DNA from 2 places in the Exiguobacterium sp. s101 genome. Region 1 is predicted to be linked to the other one. Evidence: predicted binding sites of a transcription regulator. Region 1 holds the regulator's gene; the other holds the start of a gene.
The links. Region 1 encodes LexA, which represses DNA repair genes until DNA is damaged. Its sites were predicted from a motif close to CGAACATATGTTCG; they were not measured.
Positions count from the first base shown of each region.

Region 2: a site for LexA is predicted at 2,984-2,997, ahead of uvrB (excinuclease ABC subunit UvrB). Genes of this name have one in related genera too.

Region 1 covers NZ_JACSKX010000004.1:13,711-19,097, forward strand. Annotated here, with positions in the region: gene tkt (transketolase) at 1-811, opposite strand, end outside; gene KNO76_RS04710 (DUF896 domain-containing protein) at 1,011-1,244, opposite strand; gene KNO76_RS04715 (YneB family resolvase-like protein) at 1,305-1,949, opposite strand; gene KNO76_RS04720 (hypothetical protein) at 2,021-2,257, opposite strand; gene lexA (transcriptional repressor LexA) at 2,461-3,081, shown strand; gene KNO76_RS04730 (metal-binding protein) at 3,081-3,521, shown strand; gene KNO76_RS04735 (AraC family transcriptional regulator) at 3,713-4,588, shown strand; gene glnA (type I glutamate--ammonia ligase) at 4,683-5,387, opposite strand, start outside.
Region 2 covers NZ_JACSKX010000009.1:6,135-11,521, forward strand. Annotated here, with positions in the region: gene KNO76_RS08820 (PDZ domain-containing protein) at 1-269, shown strand, start outside; gene glpK (glycerol kinase GlpK) at 335-1,852, opposite strand; gene KNO76_RS08830 (MIP/aquaporin family protein) at 1,881-2,588, opposite strand; gene uvrB (excinuclease ABC subunit UvrB) at 3,050-5,020, shown strand; gene uvrA (excinuclease ABC subunit UvrA) at 5,021-5,387, shown strand, end outside.

The sequences.
Region 1 (5,387 bases):
GTGGTGCCCCGTGCGAAGCCGACTTCCCTGACTTGTTCGGTGAACCAAATCCGATCACCGTCTTGACTTCAATCAATGTCGGTTTCGACGTCTCAGCTTTCGCTGCATCAATTGCTTTTGCGATTGAATCGATATCTGTTCCATCTTCGACACGAATGACTTGCCATCCATAGGCGTTGAAACGGTCTTCAACGCTCTCAGAGAATGACTTGTGAAGGTCACCATCGAGTGAGATGTCGTTTGAATCATAAAGGACAACGAGTTTACCAAGTTTCAAGTGACCAGCGAGTGATGCCGCTTCCGCCGAGACACCTTCCATTAAGTCCCCGTCTCCGCAAATTCCAAATGTGTAGTGGTCAACGACGTTGAACTTGTCGCGGTTGTAAGTCGCTTCTAAGTGTTTCTCTGCCATGGCCATCCCGACAGCCATCGCAATCCCTTGTCCAAGTGGACCCGTTGTCGCATCTACCCCAGCCGTGTGACGATACTCTGGGTGACCTGGTGTCTTCGAGTCCATTTGACGGAATGATTTAAGGTCGTCCATTGACAAATCATATCCAGACAAGTGAAGGAGCGAGTACAAGAGCATCGATCCATGACCCGCAGAAAGCACGAAACGGTCGCGGTTGAACCAGTTCGGGTTTTTCGGGTTGTGACGCATTTTGTCTGTCCAAAGTGTAAACGCCATCGGTGCAGCACCCATCGGCATTCCTGGGTGACCAGAGTTTGCTTTTTGGACCGCATCGATTGAGAGCGTCCGAATCGAGTTAATCGCTAATAATTCTTTAGTAGTTGTTTCCACTAATTTCATCCTCTCTGTGTTAAGAAAGTTTTCTACCCGTCATATTCTATCATACTCATTCGTGTGTCACAACTAATTAATTAGTATAACACATTACATGAAATCGTTTCCTTCAATTGCATGAAAAAGAACGCAATCCGTTCGTCTGATGATTGTTCGTGTATAACAAAAATGCACATCCTATGCGAAATAGGATGTGCATTCAGCATCACTCACCACGATGGCGTTTTTGTTCTTCTTTCAATTTCTCTGGCGTGACGTCGTTTCCTTCTGGGTCAACGACTTTCATGCCCATCATTTGAGACTTGAAAGATTGACGGAACGCCTTCAAATATTCTTGACGCAAGTCTTGTTGTTCGTTCATCTCTTCTTGAGATAGTCCTTCCGTCTTCGCTTTGTTGGCGAGGAAATTAATTCGCTCCAATTGTCCGGGTGCTAACATATGACTCGCCCCCTCTCTCGTGAATTTGTTCTTCTACTTTACAAAATCAGAGAGGAAGAATCAAGTTTCAGCAACTGACCGGTGTTCGAGATAGCGTCGGTTGACCGTTGCTTTTGATACTTCGTATCCGAATCCGCGAAGTGTCGCCGCAATCTCGGCAAACGTCAACCCCCGCTCGCGCAATTGAATAATCTCTTCAATCGGAACTTCAATCCGATGTCGGCCACCTTGATCATTGTTCTCAATATTACGTTGTGGATTGAAACCGTTGGCGACCGCACGACGCATTCCGCGGGAAATCTTCGCGTTATGAATTTTCCGTTGATACTCTTCGACGACACTAACAATCTCTAACACCATCTTCTCAGCATCAGAAACAACGTAATCCGAATTCGACTGCATCGTCAACAATCGCACATCATGCTTCATTAATGTGTGTAGTATCGCAATTTTGGCATTTCCTCGTCCTAAACGACTGTCATCGGTGACGAGCACGGCATCCAACTGAGATGTCGATACGTGGTCAAGTAAATTGAGCAGCCCCTGTCGATTAACTTCATAACCGCTCTCTTGTTCTGTGATGACATCTATAATGTCGGCCCCTAAACGCGAAGCTAGTTCTTGTAATTCTTCGACTTGCCGACTGAGTGATGTCTCTTGGGTAGACTTGTTCGTCGATACCCGACAATAGATGACGACTCGCATCGCATCACTCCCTTTCATCGCATTCATTCCTTACGATACACAGTTTGAGAACGGTTCGCAATGCTGAACGATCACTCAGCGGCATACCATTTTGTTTTTCGTTCATTATGTTCTTCTCGCTCTGCCATGATTTGCGCTTCAATCGACTCTGCCTCGACATTGGCGACCTCTTCTTCAATCGTACGTTCCGATGTCATGATCGGTTCAACTGGTGTCGTTCCCCCACGTACCTCCCCAGCTAAATAAAAGGCGAACATCCCGACTAAGAGCATTCCGACTAAAATGATTCCGTTGAGTGTATCTTTCATGATTCCCTTACCTCCTGTATAAGAATATATGTTCGTTAGAACGTTTGTTCGTTTATCTGTTCTTATCATAAAACAAGAACTCGTGTTCGGTCAAGGGAAAATAACGAACGAATGTTTGTACGCTCATGTGTTCTTGTGTTACACTAAATACATAAAGAATAGGATGCGATTGCAGTTTATTCGATTATATCGAGGTGAACATAATGAAAAAAATGTCAGCGCGACAACAACAGATTCTTGATTTCATCAAAGACGAAGTTCGGGCAAAAGGCTATCCACCTTCTGTTCGTGAGATTGGAGAAGCAGTCGGTCTTGCCTCTAGTTCGACCGTACACGGTCATCTAGATCGCCTAGAGAAACGCGGTTTGATTCGTCGGGATAAGACGAAGCCCCGTGCAATTGAAATTCTGAGTGAAGATGCATCCACAATGGATGAGCAAGAGTCCGTCATGTTCGTTCCGGTCATCGGGAAAGTCACCGCGGGGACACCGATCACCGCCATCGAAAACGTGGAAGAGCACTTCCCTCTTCCGGCACATATCGTTGGTTCAGATAACGTCTATATGCTGTCCGTTTCTGGAGATTCAATGATCAATGCAGGGATTTTGGACGGAGACCGTGTGCTCGTCCGCCAACAGAGCACTGCCGACAATGGAGAGATTGTCGTCGCCATGACAGAAGAGGGCGAGGCGACTGTGAAGCGTATTTATAAGGAAGCTTCAAAAGTCCGTCTTCAACCGGAAAACGACGAGTTAGAAGCGATGTATTTTGACAACGTCTCAATTTTAGGGAAAGTTATCGGCGTATACCGGACAATTCATTAATGGCTAGCGGTAAGACCCATACCCGTACGAATCTTGTGGCAACCGGCGCACTTGCGGTTGCCACGCATTTTATTGATTTAGACGTCCCGCTCGCATTCATAATTGGTGCGATTATTGGAACGCTCTGGCTCTCCCCGGACCTCGATTTAAAATCAGATGCGTATTATCGATGGGGACCACTCAAATTGATTTGGCTCCCATATGTGAAACTTATGCCGCATCGCTCTCTACTATCGCATTTTCCTGGTTTGAGCGATGTGATTCGGATTATATATATCGGTTTCCCACTGGTGCTTCTCTTACCATTCACGGCATACGAAACGGAAATTCGCTCATGGGTGGACGTTCATGGCATGTCTTTCTTTCTAGGACTCGTCTTCGCGACGACACTCCATACGACGCTCGACTATACTTCAACGTTTTTCAAAAAAGCGTTTTAACCAACAAAGGACCACCTTCGTGAAGTACAGAAGGTGGTCCTTTGTTTTAATTGGAATGATAACGTGTTATAGGGTATCCATTTTATGAATGAAATGCTTAAACTAATACGACCCGATCTTTCCTGCACGCAAATTATCGAGATGAGTTGGAAGAAATCCGATATTGTCAAACTATGAAGGAGGAGAACTTGATGGTAAAAGCATTAAATGAGCTGATGGACTTTATCGAACAGCACTTAACGGAAGAACTCTTAGATTCAGAGATCACAAAAATCACCGGACTATCTGCTCACCATTTTAAGAGGATGTTTTCGTATATGTCAGGAATGACACTTCACACTTATATACGAAATCGACGGTTTACTATCGCAAATGAAAAATTGGTTCATGGTTCGAGCGTAACAGAAATCGCATATCTCTATGGATATCAATCGGTCGAAGGGTTTTCCAGAGCATTCCGAGATTGGTCTGGTCATTTGCCTTCCGAAGTCATGAAGAATCACATTCAAAAGACGTTCCCTCGCTTCACGTTTTATATCGATATAAAAGGAGGAACATCAATGGAGTTCAAGTTAGAAGAGAAAGAAGCTTTTCAAATCGTTGGAGTTTCAAAGCGTGTCCCTATTCAATTCGAGGGAGTCAACGAAGAAATCGTGGAACTAGCGAAGTCGATTACGGAACAGCAACGGGCTCACATGCATGAATTGGGCAATTTATATCCGTATCGTGCCTTAAACGTATCGTTCAATTTTGATGACGGTCACTTAGAAGAAGAAGGTTATTTGACACATATGATTGGTTTCGCCACGACAAGAAAAATTAAGTATGACGATCTTGAAATGATCTCAATTCCAAGAAGTTTATGGGCAGTCTTCCCGAACACAGGGCCATTCCCAAGCACTCTACAAGAGACGATGGCAAGAACTTATGCAGAATGGTTACCTTCTTCGGGATACGCACTTCAAGACTTGCCAAGCATTTCATTTAGCAAAATAGAAACAGGATATGACAACGTATATAGCGAGATTTGGGTCCCTGTTAAGGTTAGAGAAGAGCCACAATCTTAAAGATATCACTTCCGCTATTATGATTTATCAAAAAAGAGTATGGAGCACCCCCCAATCGAGGGATGCTCCATACTCTTTAATATATCTCTTCTATTTAGTAGAGCGTCAAGTACTGATCTCGTTCCCACTCTGTTACTTGCATACGGAACATATCCCACTCGATTTCTTTTAACTCGAGGAAATGTTCACCAATGTGTTCACCGAGCGATTCCATGACGACCTTGTCTGCACGAAGGACTTCGAGTGCGTCAAAGAGTGTCGCCGGAAGATCGTCGATTCCGTTCGCTACACGCTCTGGCTTGTCCATCACGTAGATGTTGCTGTCGATTGGTTTTGGTGCATTCAAATCTTTTTCGATTCCGTCAAGACCTGAAGCCAAGAGCGCAGCAAGTGCGAGATACGGGTTCGCTGCCGGGTCAACCGAACGTACTTCGATACGAGTCGAGAGACCACGTGCTGCTGGCACACGTACGAGCGGTGAACGGTTGCGTGCGCTCCATGCAACGTAGCAAGGTGCTTCGTAGCCTGGTACGAGACGCTTGTATGAGTTCACAGTCGGGTTACAAACTGCAGTGAAGGCACGAGCGTGCTCCAAGATACCAGCTGTGAACGCGCGTGCTGTGTCAGAAAGTTCCATGTCGCCGTTCGGATCGTAGAAGACGTTCGTGTCGCCTTTGAAGAGTGACATGTTCGCGTGCATTCCTGAACCGTTCACACCAAAGAGTGGCTTCGGCATGAATGTCGCGTGAAGACCATACTTCGCAGCGATCGTCTTGACGACGAGTTTGAACGTTTGGAT
Region 2 (5,387 bases), on a different contig from region 1:
TTGACACGCTCCCGAATTCACCGGGGGAAGCGATGCAACTCATCCCGGGTGAATCCATCTACAAAGTCAATGGAACAGTCATCACGGGAGGGCATAGTTTCTATGAGGCGCTCCAGCAACATAAACCTTATATTAAGCTCGAAGTGTTGAACTTGAACGGTGATATCCGATTCGTTCAACGGGCGATGTATGAGACCGATCCGCATGAACTTGGCATCTTGTTCGTCGGGGAACCGACGAGTCCGCGTGTCCGTCTTCGCAAACTGTGAGAGTATCCGTCAAGGGTACTCTTTTTTGTACTGAAAAAGGGCACCCTTGGGGATGCCCTTTTTTCTTATACGTCAAGTTTTGATGGTTTAAATGCTGTTGTTGCTTCGACAGCGTGTTGCCAACCTTTGTAGAGTGCCTCGCGGTGAGATTCGTCCATGTTCGGCTCGAATTTCTTGTCGAGTTTCCACTGCTCTTTGACTTCAGCTTGGTCTTTCCAGAATCCAACGGCAAGACCTGCCAAGTAGGCAGCACCGAGTGCAGTCGTTTCGCTCACTTCAGGACGTTCGACTGGAACGTCGAGAATGTCTGATTGGAACTGCATGAGGAAGTTGTTGCTGACGGCCCCGCCATCGACGCGGAGTGTCTTCAAGTTGATTCCTGAGTCGTTCTCCATCGCCGTGAGGACATCACGTGTCTGATAAGCGAGTGACTCGATTGTCGCACGGACGAACTGTTCTTTTTCCGTTCCTCGTGTGAGGCCGAAGATAGCGCCACGAACGTCAGAGTTCCAATAAGGTGCACCGAGTCCAACGAAGGCTGGTACGACGTAAACCCCCTCTGTCGACTCGATTCGTGTCGCGTATTGCTCCGAGTCTTTCGCTGATTTCAACATCCGCAATCCATCACGGAGCCATTGAATCGCAGAACCGGCAACGAAGATCGATCCTTCGAGCGCATACTCGACTTTACCGTTGTAGCCCCAAGCAATCGTCGTCAAGAGACCATGGTCTGATTTGACGGCTTCTTCCCCTGTGTTCATAAGCATGAAGCAACCCGTGCCGTACGTGTTTTTCCCTTCCCCTTTTTCGAAGCACGTCTGACCGAACAAGGCAGCCTGTTGGTCACCTGCGGCTCCGGCGATTGGTACTTCAAATCCAAAGAAGTGATACGGGATTGTGTTTGCGTAGACTTCACTTGAAGGTTTGACTTCAGGGAGCATCGACTTCGGTACCGTTAAGATGTCGAGTAATTCGTCATCCCACTTCTGTTCATAGATGTTGTACATAAGTGTACGGGACGCGTTCGAGTAGTCTGTCACGTGGGCCGTTCCACCTGAAAGTTTCCAGATGAGCCACGTGTCGATTGTACCGAAGAGAAGTTCTCCGTTCTCGGCTTTTTCACGTGCGCCTTCGACGTTGTCCAAAATCCACTTGACCTTTGTCCCAGAGAAGTAAGCATCGATGAGAAGGCCCGTCTTGTCACGCACCATATCAGAATGACCGGCTGCTTTTAGTTCTTCACAAATGTCAGCGGTTTGTCGTGATTGCCAAACAACTGCGTTATATACAGGGCGTCCTGTTTCTTTCTCCCAAACGACTGCTGTTTCACGTTGGTTCGTGATTCCGATTCCTGCGATCTCGTTCGGATCGATGTCTGCCGAACCAAATGCTTCCGCCATGACGGCGAGGACAGAACCCCAAATCTCATTGGCGTTATGTTCGACCCAGCCTGGTTTTGGGAAATACTGTTTAAATTCGCGTTGTGCGACCGTGACAATTTTTCCGTCATGGTCAAAGATGATTGCCCGTGAACTTGTCGTTCCTTGGTCTAGTGCTAAAATATAACGTTTTTCTTTCGCCATATGTGATTTCCTCCTTCAAAATATTGTGTTACGAGACGAGAAGGCCATAAATGAGTGCGGCGATAATCGCGCCAATAATTGGACCGACGACCGGGATCCATGAATATCCCCAATCTGACGATCCTTTTCCTTTAATCGGAAGAAATGCGTGAGCGATACGTGGACCGAGGTCACGTGCCGGGTTAATTGCATACCCGGTCGTACCACCGAGCGAAAGACCGATCGATACGATCAAGAAGCCGACGATGAGCGGATTAAGTCCGTCCGCGAAGGTGTTTGCCCCGAATGACAATAGACCGAAGACAAGGACGAACGTTCCGATAATCTCACCAATCAAATTGAAAGGTGTGCTTCGAATACCAGGAGCCGTCGAGAACGTCCCCAGTTTCAAACCTGGGTCGTCCGTTGCATCATAGTGCGGTTTATAGTGGATATAAACCAAACATGCCCCAATGATGGCTCCGATAAACTGAGCGAGGATGTAGAGTGGAACATCCGCCCATGGGAATTCGCCTGCTGTCGCGAGACCAATCGTGACGGCAGGGTTGATGTGTGCACCTCCGTAAATACCGGCTGCGTAGACCCCGACCATAACGGCGAGACCCCAACCCATTGTGATGACAATCCAGCCAGAGTTTTCCGCTTTGGAATGGCGGAGGACGACGCCGGCGACGACACCGTTACCGAGCAGAATCAATAGCATCGTACCAATAATTTCACTGACAAATGCTGACATGTGATACTCTCCTTTCTCCCTTATGCAATTTGACTTACCACTTCATTATATGCCCAAAATGTAAGCGTTTTAAAACAGCGTTTTCAAAAATCATACTTTTTTCCTAAAAATGTTCATATTTACACCTGTAAACTTCATAAAAATGATGAGTAGAGAGCGGAACTAATAAGAAATAGATGATTCATCATGAAAACTGGGGGGATTTCAATTGAATAGGAATATGGTCCATTGTTTGGTCATTCGTCTCCTATGTTACAAAAGTAACCTTTACAAATTGAACAAATGGATCTTTCTGAACGATTTAAATGTTTCTTTTGAGACGGTTAAGGAAAAATATTAAGCGATGCACAAATGACGTTTCTTCTATAAAGACGTTCTCAGTAAAAGTTGAGAAGCGAATATTTGTTCGTGTATATGGTATAATCAAGACACTTATGAAATGAGAAGGTGAGGAGTATCTTATGGAATCAATTCCGTTTGCATTACAATCTGAATTTCAACCAGGAGGTGACCAACCTGAAGCGATTCGACAGCTTGTCGAAGGTTTGAATCGGGGTGAACGGTACCAGACGCTCCTCGGGGCGACCGGTACGGGGAAGACGTTCACCGTCTCGAATGTCATCCAGGAAGTGAAGAAACCGACACTCGTCCTCGCCCACAACAAAACGCTCGCCGGACAGCTCTACTCCGAGTTCAAAGAATTCTTCCCGAACAACGCCGTCGAATATTTCGTCAGCTATTACGATTACTATCAGCCAGAGGCGTACGTGCCTTCGACCGATACATTTATCGAAAAAGATGCTTCGATTAACGATGAGATCGATAAACTTCGCCACTCGGCGACCTCGGCTCTGTTTGAGCGCGATGATGTCATCATCGTCGCTTCGGTATCGTGCATCTACGGTCTCGGTAACCCGGAAGAATATAACAGTCTCGTCTTGAGTCTTCGTGTCGGGAAAGAAATGGGGCGCGATCAAATGCTTCGCAAATTGATCGACATCCAATATGAACGGAACGACATCGACTTCCAACGGGGGCGGTTCCGTGTCCGTGGGGACGTCGTCGAAATCTTCCCGGCGTCACGTGACGAGCAGTGCTTGCGTGTCGAGTTTTTCGGGGACGAGATTGATCGGATTCGCGAGATGGACCCGCTTACCGGCGAAATCATCGCCGATCGCGAGCATGTATCGATTTTCCCAGCATCCCACTTCGTCACACGTGATGAAAAGTTACAAAAAGCGATCGTCAACATCGAGGCCGAACTCGAACAACAGCTTGAGAAGTTCCGTGAAGAAGGCAAGTTACTCGAGGCGCAACGTCTCGAGCAGCGGACGAACTACGATCTCGAGATGATGCGTGAGATGGGTTACTGTTCAGGCATCGAGAACTATTCGCGCCATTTGAACTTGACGGAGGCAGGCGCGACACCGTACACGCTCATCGATTACTTCCCGAAAGACTTCTTGCTCATCGCGGATGAGTCGCACGTGACGCTACCGCAAGTGCGCGGGATGTATAACGGGGACCAAGCACGGAAACAAGTGCTCGTCGACCACGGTTTCCGTCTGCCGTCGGCGAAGGACAACCGGCCGCTCAAGTTCGACGAGTTCGAGAAGAAGTTGAGCCAGGCCATCTTCATCTCGGCGACACCGGGCCCGTATGAGCTCGAACATACGCCGGACATGATTGAACAGATTATCCGACCGACGGGTCTCCTCGACCCGACAATTGAGATTCATCCGATCAAAGGACAGATCGACTACTTGATGGATCAGATCCGCGAGCGCATCAAGCGAGAGGAACGTGTCCTCGTGACGACGCTCACGAAGAAAATGGCGGAAGACTTGTCTGATTACTTACGGGAGGCCGGAATCAAAGTTAACTATATGCACTCTGAGATCAAGACGCTCGAGCGGATTGAAATTATCCGTGACCTTCGTCTCGGAAAATACGACGTCCTCGTCGGAATCAACTTGCTGCGGGAAGGGCTAGACATCCCGGAAGTGAGTCTCGTCACGATTCTCGATGCCGACAAGGAAGGGTTCCTTCGTTCAGACCGGTCGCTTATCCAGACGATCGGACGGGCGGCCCGGAACTCGAACGGGCACGTCATCTTGTTCGCGGATAAGATGACCGACTCGATGACGCGCGCAATTGAAGAGACCGACCGTCGGCGAACGATTCAACAAGCTTACAATGAAGAACATGGCATCACCCCACAGACGATTCGAAAAGATGTCCGAGGGGTCATCCGAGCAACGGTCGAGGCCGAAGAAGAGGCGTTAGAGTCGCTCAGTACGATGAAGCCGGCGGAACGCGAGGCGGCAATTGCCAAGTTGGAAGAAGAAATGAAGCAAGCGGCGCGCGATCTCCAGTTCGAACGTGCGGCCGAATTGCGTGACTTAATCTTGGAGTTGAAGGTAGGGAATTAAATGGCTGAAAAGAAAAATGCGATTGTCATTAAAGGGGCACGCGTCAACAACTTGAAAAATATTGACATCGACATCCCACGTGATCAGCTCGTCGTCTTGACGGGCTTGTCCGGTTCCGGGAAGTCTTCGCTTGCGTTCGACACAATTTACGCTGAAGGACAACGACGTTACGTCGAGAGCTTGTCGGCGTATGCCCGTCAGTTTCTCGGTCAGATGGATAAGCCGGACGTCGATACGATTGAAGGACTCAGTCCGGCCATCTCAATCGACCAAAAGACGACGAGTCGTAACCCGAGGTCGACGGTCGGTACGGTGACGGAGATCTACGACTATCTCCGACTCTTATTCGCGCGAATCGGGAAGCCGG